Regions from separate parts of the Dendrosporobacter sp. 1207_IL3150 genome, predicted to be linked through region 1. Evidence: riboswitches for the same ligand, from Rfam matches in the RefSeq annotation. Region 1 holds a riboswitch; each other region holds the start of a gene.
What was found. A riboswitch is a leader RNA that binds a small molecule or an ion and turns the genes downstream of it on or off. The one in region 1 is predicted to bind cyclic di-GMP.

Region 1 (4,191 bases):
TTATGCTATGTCTTTAACGGCAGCTGGAACGGATGCCAGAATGGCTGGAAGCCCGATGCCCGTAGTTAGTAACTCGGGAAGTGGTAATCAGGGGATTTCTGCAACTATACCAGTTGTAGCCGTTGGTGAACGACTAGGGGCTTCGGAGGAAAAAATCCTGCGGGCTGTTACGTTAAGCCATTTGATTGTTATATACATAAAAGCAAAATTTGGGCGTCTGTCTGCAATCTGTGGCGCAATTGTATCCTGTATAGGGGCAAGCTGTGGAATTGCCACTTTACTTGGAGGCGGTCTAGAAGAAGTTAAAATGGCGATACAAAATATGTTGGGAAATGTAACTGGAATGCTGTGTGACGGCGCAAAACCGGGTTGTGCTCTGAAAGTTGCGACTTGTACAGGTGCAGCAGTGCAATCAGCACTACTGGCAATAAGGGGATTTGGTATCAGGCACACTGATGGCATTATTGAAACAAGTCCCCTGCACTCAATCGAAAACTTATGTCGGATTGGTAGCGAAGGAACGATAGATACCGATAAAATAATTTTGGAAATCATGCTGAATAAGCAGGAGAGCAAAATAGTATCATAGCTCCAGATATTAACGCACCTTTAAAAAGATCCTCGCAAGTGTAACGAACCCCAACCTATTTCAGTACTTATGCTGGAATGGGTTTTTGTTTGTATGGCAAAACCCACTCATATTATTAATCGCCTGATTATTATGGTGAATATTCGTCAAGTTACCTAAGAAAAGAACTTGAGTGAAAAATGTAAGAACGCCGAATCGTTATAATTAAAACATGGGGACAGGTACTATGTTTTCTAAAACAGTTAACCTGTCCCCGTGTTTCTTTCCTAGTCGGCAAACAGTGAGATGACACCTGCTAGGTGATTGTTCTTGATTCAGAGTCTACAACGCGAACGTCGACTTTATGTGATAACTTCAGTTCTTTTTGCAACTTTTCCCGGTCACCCGGGCGTAGCTATCTGGGGAAAGTTCTTGGTATGGTATAATAGAAAAAATTAATACACTTTGGTCTACAAGGAGGCTTAGCAATGACCCCCAAGCAAATCCACCTCGTTTTTGACACCAAGATTGGCGGAACCAAACCGGTGACTGTTGTCGATAACGGCCATAAATGCCCCTTCTGTAATCGCGACGAACTTGAGGGTATCATAGCAGAAGACGGGCCTGTACTCCTCATCGCCAACAAATACCCGGTACTAAGAGATACCTACCAGACCGTCCTCATTGAAACTGATGACTGTTCATCCGAACTGTCGCTCTACCCAAAGGAGCACCTCTACCGAGTCATCCGCTTTGGCGTCGAGAAGTGGCTGGACATGATAGCCGACGGTGAATTTTCTTCGGTACTGTTCTTCAAAAACCATGGCCCTAGCTCGGGTGGATCCATTCGTCATCCCCATATGCAGATCGTCGGCCTTCGCCACGTCGACTATACTGTCAATATTCCCCCGGCTAGTCTCGAAGGTATCGTCATTAGCCGTAACGGCGGTGCTGAACTATCTATTGCTGATAAGCCTCTGGTTGGCTTCATTGAACTAAACATCAAGCTCACCGATCTCAAACAACTCGACCGACTGGCGGACTACCTGCAAATTTGCGCCCACTACTTTCTCCACCACTTCAATCGTCACTGTAACAGCTACAATATCTTCTTCTACCATATACGAGGACAGATAACAGCCAAAGTCATGCCTCGATTCATTACCTCGCCCATCTACGTAGGCTACGTCATCCCCCAGTTTTCTACGCGTATTCCCGATGTAGCAGCTGACCTTAAGCGAATATACGGATTATAAGTTCTGTCGGGTTGAATTCAGGAGACTAATTTCAGCCCCGTGCAGGCGTTAGTCGAAAGAAATAACATAGCGGATTTGTAAGGTTGCGGATCGCTTTCACCAACTAAATCCTGAGATGACTAGAACCCGTGAAATTTCATGGGTTTTTTACTGCGTGTAGTTTTGGTATAGATATGGTTTCACCCCCACCTGGGTTTAGGAAATAATTGACCTAAATTGAAATAATTGACTAATAAGTAAAAAAGTTATAAAATAATAGCAAAAATGATAAAAATTTGTTGGTTTAACTAAATATATGGGCAAACTTGTCGAAAGATAAGGACGCAAAGCTTTGGGTCTAAGGATATAATGTCTATGATTGCCAGGTTGCCAGATGAATTAAAATTACCTTTATGTGGCAAGCGGGAGCTTGCCTCTATTTGTTCCATGATTTAGCCAAACTTCACTTTTAGCTGAGGAAGTCCGCAAACAAGCTGGTGAAAGCAATAGATCCGAAAAATTAAACAATACATAATAAATTAGTAAAAGAATATTGGATTAACTGGTTACATAAGTCTTTTTGCATAGTACCGATGGTTCAAAAACGGGGGGACTAAAGTGAAGTTTGATTTTGGTTATGCCGGAACGTATGTTATATGCGTACTGGTTATGATAATTGTTTGGCTGCTGGTTAAGTATTACAGGATGAAGGAGCAGCTCAAGAAAAACGAAGAGCGATTTAGCAAGCTTATCAATAAGCTTGCTTTGGCTCTTTCTTGTGATAAAAGTATCATTTGCAATGATGAGAAATTTATGGACGACGAAGCTATAATGGCGATATTAAATGATATTACTGATCGTAAAGTAGAGGCAGATTTGCGCAATAGTAAAAAACTTCTCTCTTTGGCGGCAGAATTGACCCATCTGGGGCCATGGAAATATTATAATGAGAAAAACCTTCTCGAATTTGATGATGAGTTTTACATTATCTATGGCACGGATGTGGCTAGGGAAGGTTCATTTATGACTATGGATGAATATGCTAGGAAATTCGTGCATCCGGATGATGTTTGCATTATAGCGATGGAAGTAGAGAAGATGCGTATGACCACAGAACGTCACTATACTGCTGAATTTGAACACCGTATAATACGGCGGGATGGCGAGGTACGCACTATTCTTGTCCGGGTTGATACAGAAAAAGATAACGAGGGGAAGATTCAAAAGTGTTATGGTGCCAATCAGGATATCACCGAACGTAAAGCCATGGAGGCGGCTCTGCACAATAGTCGGGAGATGCTCTCGCTGGCGGCAGAACTAGCCCATCTAGGACCATGGAAATATCACCATGAGGAGGGACTTTTCGAATTTGGTGATGAGTTCTATGCTATCTTTGGTACTGATGTAGCGCGAGAAGGTGCATTCATGACTCCGGAGGTGTACTGGAGAGAATTCGTACACCCAGATGATGCCTGGATGTTTAAGACATCTGAGGTGAAAAGGACGTATGAGCATCGTATTATTCGCAGGGATGGCGAAGTGCGAATTGTCGCTGTGCAAGGGAATATCGTAAAGGATGCCGCTGGCAAGATCATAAAGTGGTATGGGGCGACTCAAGACATCACCGAACAAAAGCAGGCTGAGGCTACTTTGCGTCATCAAACGGAAAAGATTCGTCGCATTGCCTACACCGACGTGCTTACTGGCTTGTCAAATCGCGCACATTTAAATGAAATGCTTGAGGGGGAGATGGAGCAAGCTCGTCGCGGTATGTCGACAGGGGGGGTTCTATTCATCGATTTAGATGATCTTAAGACGGTGAATGATACACTAGGGCACACTTATGGTGATGCAATTATAGTTGAAGCTGGGAAACGCATCGCAAAGGAAGTGGGGAAAAATGCCATCATTGCGCGCATTGGCGGAGACGAATTTGTGGTAATTTTGCCTGGGAAAAGAGATAGGCAATGCATTGCAACTATTGCCGATGGAGTAATTCACGCACTCTGCCAGAATACTGAGGTTTTCGGAGAAATATTTCATCTATCGGCCAGCATTGGTGTTACTATCTATCCCGATGATGATAATACGGCTGAGGGCATCCTTAAGAACGCTGATAACGCAATGTATTTTGCTAAAAATTCCGGTAAGAATTGCTGGAAATTCTACGATGTGGAAATGCAGGCAGTGGCTTATGAAAAGATGATGCTTACCAAAAGTCTGCACCGCGCAGTAGGAAATAATGAGTTTGAAGTGTATTATCAACCGCAAGTAAATATTGCTGACGGCGCTATCGTGGGATTCGAAGCTTTACTTCGCTGGAATAGTCCGGAACATGAGTCTATACCGCCGGTACGTTTTATTCCTTTGGCCGAGCAAAGCGGACTT
Region 2 (4,191 bases), 170 kb from region 1:
TACCTTCTTCAATTGCGGTAATAAGCGTAACTATCTTTGTAGTACTTGCTGGATACATAATGTCATTTGCTTTTTTGTCAAATAGTACTTGGAGATCATCTGCCTTCATTAAAACAGCCGCCTCAGCTTCTATTTTAGGTGGTGATGATGCAGATACGAGATTGGCAATAACCACAACAAGAACTATCGACAGTAATATAATCCGTTTTAGCATTAGCTCTTTCTCCCGAAAATAGTATTTTTATTAAGATCTACTTTCGATCAGAGCATCTTATTTTCCTTTTTTTTACTTTTATAGTAGTCTTGTTAAATTTTACTAAAAAGTAAAGCGTTTAAGTAAGGTCTGCAATTCACCAGCCATCAAGGATAAGGATTGACTAGAAGCAGCAATCTCTTCCATTGATGCAGATTGTTCCTCGCCCGCTGCAGAAACAGTAAGTGTCTGATCGGCCGTATCTCTGCTAATTCTATCTACTGCCCTAACTGATGAGACTATTTGTTGGCTTCCTGACGCCATTTGTTGGATAGCTGCCGAAATATCTCGAATTTGTTCCGACACCTGCCCTATTTGTGTTTGAATTTCAACAAAAGCTTGGCCTGCGTTATTAACTACCTCTGCACCAACCTTAGCTTCTTTAGTGCCTTCACTCATGGCAAAAACCGCTTGCTCAGTATCAACTTGCACGGCACTAATAAGATCGGCGATTTGCTTTGCTGCCTGTTGCGACTGTTCAGCCAGCTTCCTTACTTCTTCCGCAACAACTGCAAATCCACGACCTTGTTCGCCCGCCCGTGCGGCTTCAATCGCTGCATTTAACGCCAAGAGATTAGTTTGTCCCGCAATCCCTGAAATCGTCTCAACAATTTGTCCAATTTCTTTAGAGCTTTCCCCTAGTTTAGCAACAACATCTGCTGAGCGAGTAACAGTTAATTCTATGCTCTGCATTTGATTAATAGCTTTTTCCACTGTTTTTCGCCCATTAGCAGCAGCGTTATTGGCATTATCTGAAACAACAGCTACATTATTAGAGTTTGCAGCAACCTGCTGTATACTTGCCGACATCTGCTCTATAACCGCAACTGCTTCGTTGATAGCTTCTACTTGTTGCTGCGTTCCTTGAGAAATCTCTGTAACAGTTGAGGCTACTTGGTTTACAGCCTGTGCTGACTGTTCTGCACCCATTTTCAATTCACCCGATGAAATATTGACTTGCTCAGCTGCATTTGAAACTTGACTAATTAGATTTCTTAGATTTGCTGCCATAGTATCAAACGCCGTAATTAGCGCCTGGATTTCATCATTACCATTATAGGAAATTTGCTTCACTGTTAAATTCCCGCCGGCAATTGCTGCTGCCACTGAAACTACTTCTTTCAATGGTTTAGCAATACGGCGCGAAAACCAAATACCTAACACAATAGAAATAATTATTACTAAACAAGAGATACCTATAATCAGGTTTTCAATTGACTGCTCAGCTTCTTGACTTTGCTTAACCCTTAGATCCATCCGTTCTGTTAGAAAAATAGCAAAATCTTGGAGCTTTGCTTCTGCGTCAAAACTCGACTGAGCAGCTGTAGCTACGTAGCTGAGGGCCTCCTGTTGACCCTTTTGTTTATATATTTCAATAGTTTTATCGGTTACTTTATGATAATTGCTTAATGCTGCTTTGGTCTCAGCAACTTTTTGTTTTCCTTCTGGGGTAGTCAGGTTTTTCTCTAAAGACGCGAAGTACTTATCCATTTTTCTCCGAGATTCTTCATACTGCTGAAGATAAGTAGGGTTGCCTGATAATAAATAACCCCTTGCTTGATATCCTTGATTCTTCAGTTCGACTGTTACATCTTTAACATCAAAAACCAAAGGAGCACTGCGTTGCACTAGACCTACATAACCTTTTTGAACTTCATCATTTTTAATTTTGCTGTAAATAGTTAACCCTGAAAAGATTGTGGTAATAAATAGAATAAGAATGATGATTTTTGCCCCAATAGTCAACTGAAACTTACTTTTACTTAACACTTGCTCAATTACCCCCATAAATTTGATTAGATAAAAAACAAAAAATGCAGCCATGGCATACTCCCCCGACTACATTTTAACTAAAAGTTACTACAAAATGCAGTCTGGCAGTCATAAGGCATCAGCCTCTTAGACCCATAACTTTGCGTCATTACCTTTCGATAATTTTGCCAAATATTTAGTTTTTGTGACAAATTTTTGCACAACGTTACAAATTATACCAGGTGTAAAGTTGTCTGTCTACTATTTAGTTTATTAGTTGTCCTAATACTTATAATTAATTTAAATTAACTACTATTTACTTTGAATATAAAATAGCTTCAATAAACAAAAGATGAGCCAATACATGTTTGTTTTGGCCCATCTTTATTTAGATTGCGCAGTAAATTCAAAACAAATTTCCATCGACTGCAGCCTTAACGTCCTGAATTAGCTGTTCTCTTTCAATATACAATATTTCCGCTTCTTTCAAAGATATTTCTTGAAATACTATTAGACTTTCCGGCTTAAGCTGGCCTATTACAGCTATATCGACATTAGCGGCTTGGGCTATCTTAGGATATCCGCCCACTGTCTGACGATCAGCTAATAGTATGATAGGGCTACCATCAGGAGGTACTTGAATAGTACCTAGCGAGACGGCTTCTGAGATCATCTCTAGAGATTCCTTAAGTCTTAAGAGTTCACCAGACAACCTATACCCCATTCTGTCTGATTGAATTGTAACTTTGAATTCTCTATTAAAAAAGTTATATATGCTTTCTTCAGAAAAGTAATCAAATTGGATGCCGCGAATAACCCTAATCACTACAGCTTTCCCCTCCTGTGGAAGGTGGTTTCTACCAAAGAACCAGGAAGATGTCAAAAAGGCTTTACTTGTGCTTGCCATTGATAACTGCTTAATTAGACGGCTAGATTTTTTACTAATGGTATTTGTTGTAATTATATCACCTTTAGCTATGGCCCGCCCTTGAAAACCGCCAATTCCTGCCCGCAGATATGTACTTTTACTGTTCATTACCTCATATACATTGAATCCGCCAGCAACAGCGAGATAAGCGCGGCAGCCTTGTGTGCAGGCGCCAAATTCCAAAATACTGCCTCGTTTAATAAGGACAGGACGCCACATTGGTATTGACTCGCCGTCAACAATAGGGGATAAATCGCCACCAGTAATTGCTATTAATTTATCTTCACTAAATTTGAGTGCCGGTCCCATTATAGTAATTTCCAGTGCTGCTTCACCTTCGTCATTACCTATCAAGATATTGGCGATTCGCATGGAAAAGGTGTCCATTGCCCCACCGACTATAACTCCATGTTTTTGGTAGCCATACCTGCCTAAATCTTGAATCGACGATTGCAGACCCGGTCTAATAACTTCTATACTCATTGTTTTCCCTCCCTAAGCTTTTCATACTCTTTAAGAGAAATAGGGCGAAAACGAACAATGTCTCCTGCTTGAAGCAAACTAGGAGGATCTTCAGTGGGACGGAATAATTCCACTGGTGTACTGCCGATCAGCTGCCACCCTCCTGGTGTTGTTATGGGATATATTCCTGTCTGCATACCAGCAATACCGACAGATCTAGCCGGAATAGCAGTACGCGGAGATTGACGGCGCGGCGCGGCAATTCTTTCAGACATCCCCCCTAAGTAAGGAAAGCCTGGTGCAAAACCGATCATATATACTAGATATTCACCGCTTGAATGAATTTCGATCACTTCATCTATATTAAGCTTATTCTGCTCAGCTACATACGGCAAATCCGGTCCAAACTCACCACCATAACAAACCGGAATTTCAACTACTTTAGGATTACTTTTAAAAGAGCTCCCCAATTTCCCAACCGCTTCTTTCAAAATACCTGTCACTATCTGATGTGCCATACTATATTTGAGTCCTATCGCTTGTTTGCAATTCTTCATTACCACTAAAGGATTATAAAACACAGTTACACTAGAAAACGCTGAAACATATTCAATCATACCCGGGAAGGAATTTCTCTCAAGATATTCTCCTAAAGATTTAACTTTACTATTGATTTCTGGGCTGATACTTTTACCAAACTCAACCAAAACCGCCGTTTCACTTAGCGGTAGAAATTGAATGTCGATATTATTTTCTTTATTTACCTGATCCAAAAATATCACCTCTTTAGCTGCGA
Region 3 (4,191 bases), on a different contig from region 1:
ATAGCAAGGGATTATCTGCATTCTTTAAAGATGCTTTCACTAAAGGCGGCGGAAGTATCTTAACTGAAGAAGCTTACTTACAAAAAGACCAGGACTTCAAAACTGTTTTAACAAAGGTCAAGGCTTCAAATCCTGAAGTCATATACGTACCTGGCTATTATGAAGAAGTAGGAAAAATTGTTAAGCAGGCGCGTGAGCTTGGCATTACAGCTCCAATCGTTGGTGGAGATGGATGGGATTCTCCTAAACTCGTTGAGGTGGCATCAGCAGCAGCCTTAAACAACACCTATTTTACTAATCATTACTCGGTAGATGACACCAGCCCAATATCTAAGGCATTCGTAGACGCATATAAGAAAGAATATGGACAAGCACCTGATGCCATGGCTGTACTTGGTTATGATGCAGCAAATGTTCTTATCGATGCAATAAAACGTGCTAATAGTACTGAGTCTGGCAAAATTCGTGAGGCTCTTGCCGCAACTAAAGACTATCCGGCAGTTACTGGCGCAACAACATTAAATACTACTCATGACGCAGTTAAAAGCGCAGTTATAATTGAGATGGTAGATGGTAAGCAAACTTTTAAAGCAACTGTTAAACCTTAATTATTTTTGAAGTATTGTTTAGCTAAAAAGACCTGAATCTTCAATATTGAAGATTCAGGTCTTTAGTTATATAGATAAAAATAGGGAAGGATAACAATTAAGAAATAAATGTGAACTTTTTGCTATATTAAAACAAAAACAAGGAGCGAGAAAAATATGCCAAAGTATCTAGCAATGATCGTGCTTACACTTGTTTTACTTGGATGCAATAAGATTCCTGATTCAAGTATGAGCCAATCGCAAGAGGTCATCAACGACGTAACTAAATACTTTCCAGCTAAAATTCACAGTACTTGGATATATCAAGGCGAAGGCAATGAATATGCAAGTTTTAGCCGTAAAATAGTAGCTTTGAACAATAATAGAATTCAAGTTATCGAAAATAATGGTGGGACCCAACAGACGATGGTATTTAAAATTTCGTCAGATGAGATTAAAAGAACGTTTTTTCTCCCGGAATTCTATACAGAAAGCACTATATTAGATGAGCCGGATAACGCTTCTGAGATGATATTGAAAGCCCCCTTAAGTAAAAATGCAGTGTGGGAAGATTCTATTTCACGCCGGCAAGTAGTAAGTGTCAACGAACAGGTTACAGTTCCTGCTGGTCATTTTAGTAATGTCATTATGATTAAAATTACGTCAATAAAAGAGCAAGTGAACGATAGTCAATTATTTGAATATTATGCGCCCAATGTAGGACTAATCAAGAGAGAGTATACAACGGGGGACAACTATAAAGTAATATCAAAGTTAGCCTCGTACAAATAAAAAGCGGCATCAATTACTTAGAAATTTAAATATATAGACAAATTAGACTATTGATGCTACATTTTAAAAGTCAAATCAAATATTGAGATTTAGGCAAACTTACCGAAAGGTGGGGGCGCAAAGCTAAGGATCTAAGGGCTTAAGCCTAAGATAGCCTGGTTGCATGTTCACTTATTTATTAGAACACTTCTAGCTAGGCGTGACCTAGCTATTTATTTTTTTATGAATTTTTGGCGTATTAGTTAAGCTGTCGTTTTTAGTTTCGTAATGGAAGCATTACATATTTCATTAGGACAGGCAGGTAGTTTAGTGAAAACATTAAGTTTATTTTACGAAAACTTCACATCACTTTCCCGATTTATTCAGGATAATTGTGAGATCTTTTTGAACCCTAATAATTCCGCGATATTGGTCCAGCTCTTTAGCAGTCGTTGTGAACAAAGCTTCTATAAAGAGCTGTTACACGAAATTATAGAGCTTATACCTACTGCTGTTATCATAGGAACGACTTCTTCTGGTGTTATCAAGGATGGTGAGGTCAGCGGTGTTGATACAGTTATTTCATTTTCGATTTTTCAAAAGACTAACATCAGAACAGCAATATACCGAAAAGATGTAGATGAGCATAAGTTGGGTCAAATAATCGCAAAAGACATGGTAACTGACCGTACTAAGCTATTGATGATGTTTACAACTAGCGGCAATCTAAATGTAAGCCATTTACTGCATGGAATTCAATCGATTAGAAAAGCTCTGCCAATGGCCGGTGGGGTAGCTGGGAACGCTCATTTAGGCAAGAGCTTTGTATTCGATAACAGTGAAATTGAAGATTTAGGGGTAGTATGCGCAGTTTTGGAAAGTGACGACTATTAATTAAATCTTACGCCTACCTAGGTTGGCAGCCTATTGGCAAAGTAATGACTGTTACGAAGGCAATAGATGAGCGCGTGTATACTATTGATAATATGCCAGCATATGAGATATATCGTAAGTATCTTGGTATTGACGAGATTGGAAATTTCTATAACGCAATTGAATTTCCTTTGATTATTCAGCGTAATAATACGTATACTGCTAAGTCACCTGTGGTCCACTATGAGGATGACTCACTTGGATTTGCTGCTGAAATAAAAGAAGGAGAAAACGTTCGCTTTGGTTTTGGCCATGTCGGGATGATATCTGAAAAAATCAAAAGTCTAACTTACGATATAAAAAATAAGCCTACCGAAAGTATTTTTATTTATTCCTGTGAATGTAGAAGGGGTTTTTTACAAGAATTAAGCCACATCGAGGTTGAGCCTCTTGCCGAAATTGCGGCAACTGCAGGATTTTATACTGGTGGCGAAATTTTCTTTGATGGGATTGGTAGTCATCTGCTAAATGCAATGATGACTATATTGACTTTATCAGAAACCCCATATACAGAAGTACCTACTACACTTATACCTGAAACTAGTATGAATCAAGACAAAAAGCTATGGCCACGTAAAGACAATGTAGCTGGCAAGAGTGTAGGTGTTTTAAAAGCCTTAACGAATTTAATCAACAAAGTAACCGAGGAGCTCGAAAGCACAAATAAAGAACTAAAATATATTAGCTTGCACGATTCACTCACTGGCTTATATAATCGAACTTTTTTTGAACAGGAAATGAAGCGTTTTGAGGCGTTAGACTGTCAGGTTGGTATTATTATTTGTGATCTAGATAATTTAAAGGAGACGAATGATCAACAAGGTCATAGCTCAGGAGATCAACTTCTAAGAACTGCGGCTGAACTGCTTGAACACTCAGCTAAAAAGGGAGAAATTGTCGCTCGAATTGGCGGAGACGAGTTTGCAATTTTAATTCCAAATGCTAAGGATGCCTATCTTAAAACAAAATGCAAAAATATCTTATATAAAGCGGGATGTTACTCTAAGAGTAATAATAATTTGCTGTTATCTATTGGCTATTCAATTAAGGATAATGTTAATGTTACATGCATGGAAGAAGCGTTTAAAATGGCTGACGAAAAAATGTATCAAGATAAAGCAGCTAGAAAATCTAATTTGTTTTCCTAAATTAAACTGGTAAAAGAATAAAAGCGTGATTGAGCTGACATGCAGCCAATCACGCTTTTATTCTTTTACCAGTTTAGGTACTTCTAACTTAATACTGCCAGCAGGGGCACCAAATAGAGTTTCAAAAAGATTTGCAGAGATTTGCAGTTTATTTCTAACAATATCTAGATCAGACTCATGTCCATATTCTAATGGAGAGCTGACTTCTAGTAGAGCGCCCATTATACCGCCGAAAAACCATAGAGTTTCTTTGATATGAGTAACATTTGTTAAGCCTTGCTTATTACACTCTTCGATAATGCTGGTTAACAATGGGGTTGTAATTATGTTGGTTTGTCGCCACAGCTTGTTTATTAGTAAGCCTTGCTTTTCTTTATATAAAATCTTTCCCAGCAAGCCTGGCTCACCAATATAGGACAGTTTATAAAAACGATTTATAAATTGTTGTAATTTCTCTATTCCTGTAATTTTTTCAAGAGAATGAACTTCTTCTACCAAATTTTTCACATTACGTTCAATAATTGCTTCTAGAATAGCTTCCTTTGATGAAAAATAGTAGTAAAAGGTACCTTGAGCTACATTAACTTTTTTTACAATATCTTGTACTGTTGTCTTTTGATAACCTAAAGCAAGAAACAGATCAAGTGCTGTATCCATTAACTCAGCTTGTCGTACCAAAGGATCTTTAGTAACTCTAGAAATAGCGGCCACCTCCATCGTATGACTGACTAATGTCAGTTAAAATTGTAAGT
Region 4 (4,191 bases), on a different contig from region 1:
AAAAGCACCTAAACAATAGTCTAGGCGCCTTAACCATATATTTTACCTTGAGCTATTCAATCCAGTCTAGATGAAACTCTCATGATCCTCGGATCGATGAGATTAACTAAAACGCCCAAGCTGGTCTTTCCATCATGGTCACATTCTCACCAACAATCTTTGCTGGAAATCCCTCAACTATTTGATTATCCGAAATAACGCTTCTTTGCTTAACAACACTCCCCGACTTCACTAAAGTATTTTTACCCAGTACGCTATAGTCGCAGATGATTGAACCAGACTCGATAATAGTTTTAGATCCGATCGTTGTTCCGTGAATAATACATCCAGGGCCAATCGTGACATCATCCTCAATAATAAGTTCATTATCCGGCAACAGATGTAAGACTGAGTTTTCAAGTATTTGCACATTGCTGCCGATTTTAACCGGTCCATGCGAGTTCCCAATAATTCTGACACCAGATGCTACTACCGTATTGCTGCCGATCGTAACGTCTCCAGTGATCTCGGCAGAATCAAATATAAATGCAGATTGATGAATAACAGGGTATTTGTCCCCAAAGTTATAGATTTTCCCCATTTTATCACCTTCCTTCGGTTCATGTTTTACAAGATTCTCTGCCACTAAGCGTAAACTAATATCATTGCCTCTCATCCTTAAAATCACATTTCTATCCTTATCACTCAAGCTTCTGACAAACCTGCCTGGCCTTCCGATAACAACCGATTCGCTAGGAATCACTGCCCCTGCTGGTATGATTGTGCCTTCGCCGAATATGCACATGTTACCAATCTTAGAGCCCGGAAGAAATATAGTACCATTTCCGATCTCACATAAATCACCGATTTGTGCGCCGATGGCAACACATTTGTGTCCAAACACAGTCTTACTTCCAATAGCAATAGGATACTCAGGCGTACCTATTAGGACAGAGTTTTCAAGTATCCAAGTTTCATTTCCAATTTTGAATGAGTCATCTTTAGACCGAAGTATCGAACCCTGGGCAACATATACATTCTCCCCTAGTCTGATTGTACCAATCAGTCGAGCTGAATCATCTATTCTCAAATTCGCGTAACGCTCCCCTCTATAATCAATTTCATCCTTACACTAATCTTAATGCCATGAAATAGAAATCTCATAATAGTATTACTTATGAAGGTGTCATAGTATGATTAACGCCCTTCAATTTTATCTCTATCGTTTTAGCTAGAATTTCCACATTCTTATATTAAATCCTCTCATCGTACTTATATTTACAATCCGCTATTATTTGAAATTATGTTTTCGTATACTGTACCGACAATTCCTCAATAAAAAATCTCATAGACTATGTCTATGAGATTACAACACACATATAAAATTACCGTAAAATAATCGAACCTTAATCCAGGCTATTCCGATTACAGAGATTAACACTGCCCACTCATCTAATCGCTATGCATTTTTAGCCTTTCTAGCGTAAAGTCTCATAGTTGTTAGTTAACTCAATAACTTCTTCTTCAGACAGAACTCGTGTAATAAATGTTGTCAATTCTTGAATAAGATTAATCTCTGACCATTCATTATGTAATTCTCCGTTTGAGTCTGTCAGTATCATTATTGTCGGCCTTGCTTGGAGTTTAGGCCGTGCTTCAGTTACTACTCCAATATGACCAGTGTCAAGTACAACAAAAGTTCCTATAGGATATAACGGCGCCTTAGCCAAGAAAATATTAGCAAGTTCTCTATCCAAGTGAGTTCCACTCATGGCCATTATTCCTTCATATGCCTGATGTGGTAAACATATTTCCTTGTTCTTCGGTCCTGCCACCATAGTATCATAGGCATCAGCAATTGCAGTAATTCTAGCATATTCATGAATTTGGTTAGCTTGTAGCCCTCTAGGATAACCAGTACCATCATACTTCTCATGATGCTGGAAGATAATATGACCTGAAACGACGGAATATCCACGTAGCTTACGTGCATAATCAAAGCCTAACTGAGGGTGTTCCAATTCATTTGCATCTTCATCCATCAATACTATACCAATATCATGAAGCAATGCACCCATAACAATTTCATGCATTTTAGTTGCGTTATAACCCAAGTCGCTGGCTATAACAGCTGCCAGCACTGCTACATTTACACAGTGTTTATAAACATAATCTCCTGGAGTAGCTATATTATCCATCCGAATAATTTGATTCTTTCTTATTGTCTCTTCTATCATTTTAGCCAAGGCAGATACACTACGATACACATCGATGAGCTTACCTTTTTTTGCATCATCGAAAGAATCCTTCAACAACCTAGTTACTTCGGTTTTCTTCTCTTCAGGTAGAGTCTCTTCGTAAGTTAACCCGATGCGTTCAATTATCGGGTTAGTCACACTCAAACAAAATACACCCATTTTTTGAATTCTTTCAATATATCGCTCGGTCAACTGGATATTGCTTCCTAGCAATATCCGACCATCTGCAGCAGATAACCGATTATAGGTAGTCATTCCATGTTTTAAATTTTGAACAGATATTTTTTGCATATTAACTCCTATATTTAACCTTATGTAAAATATTAGTAAGATGCTCTCGTACAAAATAAAAAAAGACAAGCTGCTGCCTGCCTAGATTAAATGCTATCTACACTAACAAGCAGTCTGGCAATCCTAGATAGTTTATCCTTAGACCCATGACTTTGCGTCCTTACCTTTCGACAAGTTTGCCCAATATAAGATTTTAAATTGGAATGTTAATGCACTTCGACATTTAGTTGCATTTTCCTTCATGTGGTATTGAATTGAAAAGGCGAAATGGGCCCCTCCTACAATGGCACTATTTTATATTCGTTAAAGGGTCAATTCTTTAATAGCTAACTATCAATTCTCCAACAACTTTTTTACTGTAGCGATATCATTGGCGGCAACCAGTAGTCCAAGATTATCAAATATCTTTTGCTCATCCCAATTCCACCATTGAAGCTTTAATAACAATTCAATCATTTCATTATTAAACCTCATTTTAATCAATCTGGCCGGATTGCCGCCGACAATCGTATAAGGCTCTACATCCTTTGTTACAGTCGCATTTGCGGCGATAATTGCACCGTCGCCAATCTTAACACCTGGCATAATCGTAACATTCTGCCCAATCCATACATCGTTGCCGATTATGGTATCTCCTTTAAACGGCAGCTGCTCTACTGTAGGTGTAACCTTCTCCCAACCTCCACCGAAGATATTGAATGGATACGTTGTAATGCCATCCATACGGTGATTTGCTCCATTCATAATAAATGTTACACCTTCAGCAATAGCACAGAATTTCCCAATGATTAATTTATCCCCAAGAAACTCATAATGATGCTGAATGCGATCATAGAACTTCTCGGGGGAGTTTTTGCTGTCGCTGTAATATGTATAGTCGCCAATCACCACGTTTGCTTTATCTGGTAGATTCTTTATATAGCAAACCGTTTTTATATTTTCGTTGGGAAATATTTTAGTTTTGTCTGGCGCTATCGGCATATTGACACTTCCTTTCGATTCGTCTAGCTTCTTAGGCTTCAATAACATCTATTTAGTAACTTACTATAAAAATTCATCGCATTTTGCCTTTTACCGCCGTTTGGATTTGTTCACAATATACATGCTTAAGTTATCGTTTGTATCCCAAGCTATCTATTCTGTTCTGAAACAATTCTTTATAACACAAGATTAATTTTTAGTGCAGGACGAACACCGTAGTGAGGTAAGTTGACACGTCCGTAACTGCGAATACTGCTACGATGACCAATAAAAAACGCACGCGAAGAATTATCAGATTGGGTTCTCAGCCACCACCATGAGCAACCAAATTGCTCACCATCCTCAACTATATAATTATCTCCGACTTTTTTATCATACACATACAAGTGACATCCATCGTTCTTTTTTATTTTTGAAAATTCCGTTCCTATTGCACGACGTTCTACACTTAGAGAATCTCCACTAACCTTAGTGGTCAGTTCTTTCACCTCTGAAACACTGAGCAGAAAAACCTTGTCCTGTGTATCTACACTACCGTTGTCCGTGCAATGTGTAATCTTGATAAATTTTTTCTCCGAGTCATTGAACGCGGCATTAAAAAACTCATCGTTAAGCCATTTCCGCAAATCAGAATCGCGCCAGATAATATCTTCAAAATCGCTATGGTATCGCTTAGAATCCA

Region 2: linked by a shared signal. The riboswitch ahead of V6C17_RS03900 (methyl-accepting chemotaxis protein) and the one ahead of V6C17_RS04690 (sensor domain-containing protein) in region 1 are both predicted to bind cyclic di-GMP.
Region 3: linked by a shared signal. The riboswitch ahead of V6C17_RS13950 (FIST N-terminal domain-containing protein) and the one ahead of V6C17_RS04690 (sensor domain-containing protein) in region 1 are both predicted to bind cyclic di-GMP.
Region 4: linked by a shared signal. The riboswitch ahead of V6C17_RS11925 (HD-GYP domain-containing protein) and the one ahead of V6C17_RS04690 (sensor domain-containing protein) in region 1 are both predicted to bind cyclic di-GMP.

What each region holds. Positions count from the first base shown of each region.
Region 1 covers NZ_JBAIYU010000010.1:255,803-259,993, reverse strand. Annotated here, with positions in the region: gene V6C17_RS04700 (L-cysteine desulfidase family protein) at 1-589, shown strand, start outside; gene V6C17_RS04695 (DUF4931 domain-containing protein) at 1,057-1,824, shown strand; cyclic di-GMP riboswitch class I at 2,113-2,198, shown strand; gene V6C17_RS04690 (sensor domain-containing protein) at 2,422-4,191, shown strand, end outside.
Region 2 covers NZ_JBAIYU010000010.1:88,325-92,515, forward strand. Annotated here, with positions in the region: gene V6C17_RS03895 (D-alanyl-D-alanine carboxypeptidase family protein) at 1-214, opposite strand, end outside; gene V6C17_RS03900 (methyl-accepting chemotaxis protein) at 317-2,077, opposite strand; cyclic di-GMP riboswitch class I at 2,119-2,205, opposite strand; gene V6C17_RS03905 (biotin-dependent carboxyltransferase family protein) at 2,412-3,416, opposite strand; gene pxpB (5-oxoprolinase subunit PxpB) at 3,413-4,168, opposite strand.
Region 3 covers NZ_JBAIYU010000030.1:153,419-157,609, forward strand. Annotated here, with positions in the region: gene V6C17_RS13940 (ABC transporter substrate-binding protein) at 1-608, shown strand, start outside; gene V6C17_RS13945 (TapB family protein) at 765-1,379, shown strand; cyclic di-GMP riboswitch class I at 1,462-1,546, shown strand; gene V6C17_RS13950 (FIST N-terminal domain-containing protein) at 1,689-2,252, shown strand; gene V6C17_RS13955 (sensor domain-containing diguanylate cyclase) at 2,297-3,439, shown strand; gene V6C17_RS13960 (TetR/AcrR family transcriptional regulator) at 3,497-4,156, opposite strand.
Region 4 covers NZ_JBAIYU010000022.1:14,391-18,581, forward strand. Annotated here, with positions in the region: gene V6C17_RS11920 (DapH/DapD/GlmU-related protein) at 107-1,069, opposite strand; gene V6C17_RS11925 (HD-GYP domain-containing protein) at 1,458-2,528, opposite strand; cyclic di-GMP riboswitch class I at 2,634-2,719, opposite strand; gene V6C17_RS11930 (Vat family streptogramin A O-acetyltransferase) at 2,862-3,509, opposite strand; gene V6C17_RS11935 (DUF6273 domain-containing protein) at 3,686-4,191, opposite strand, start outside.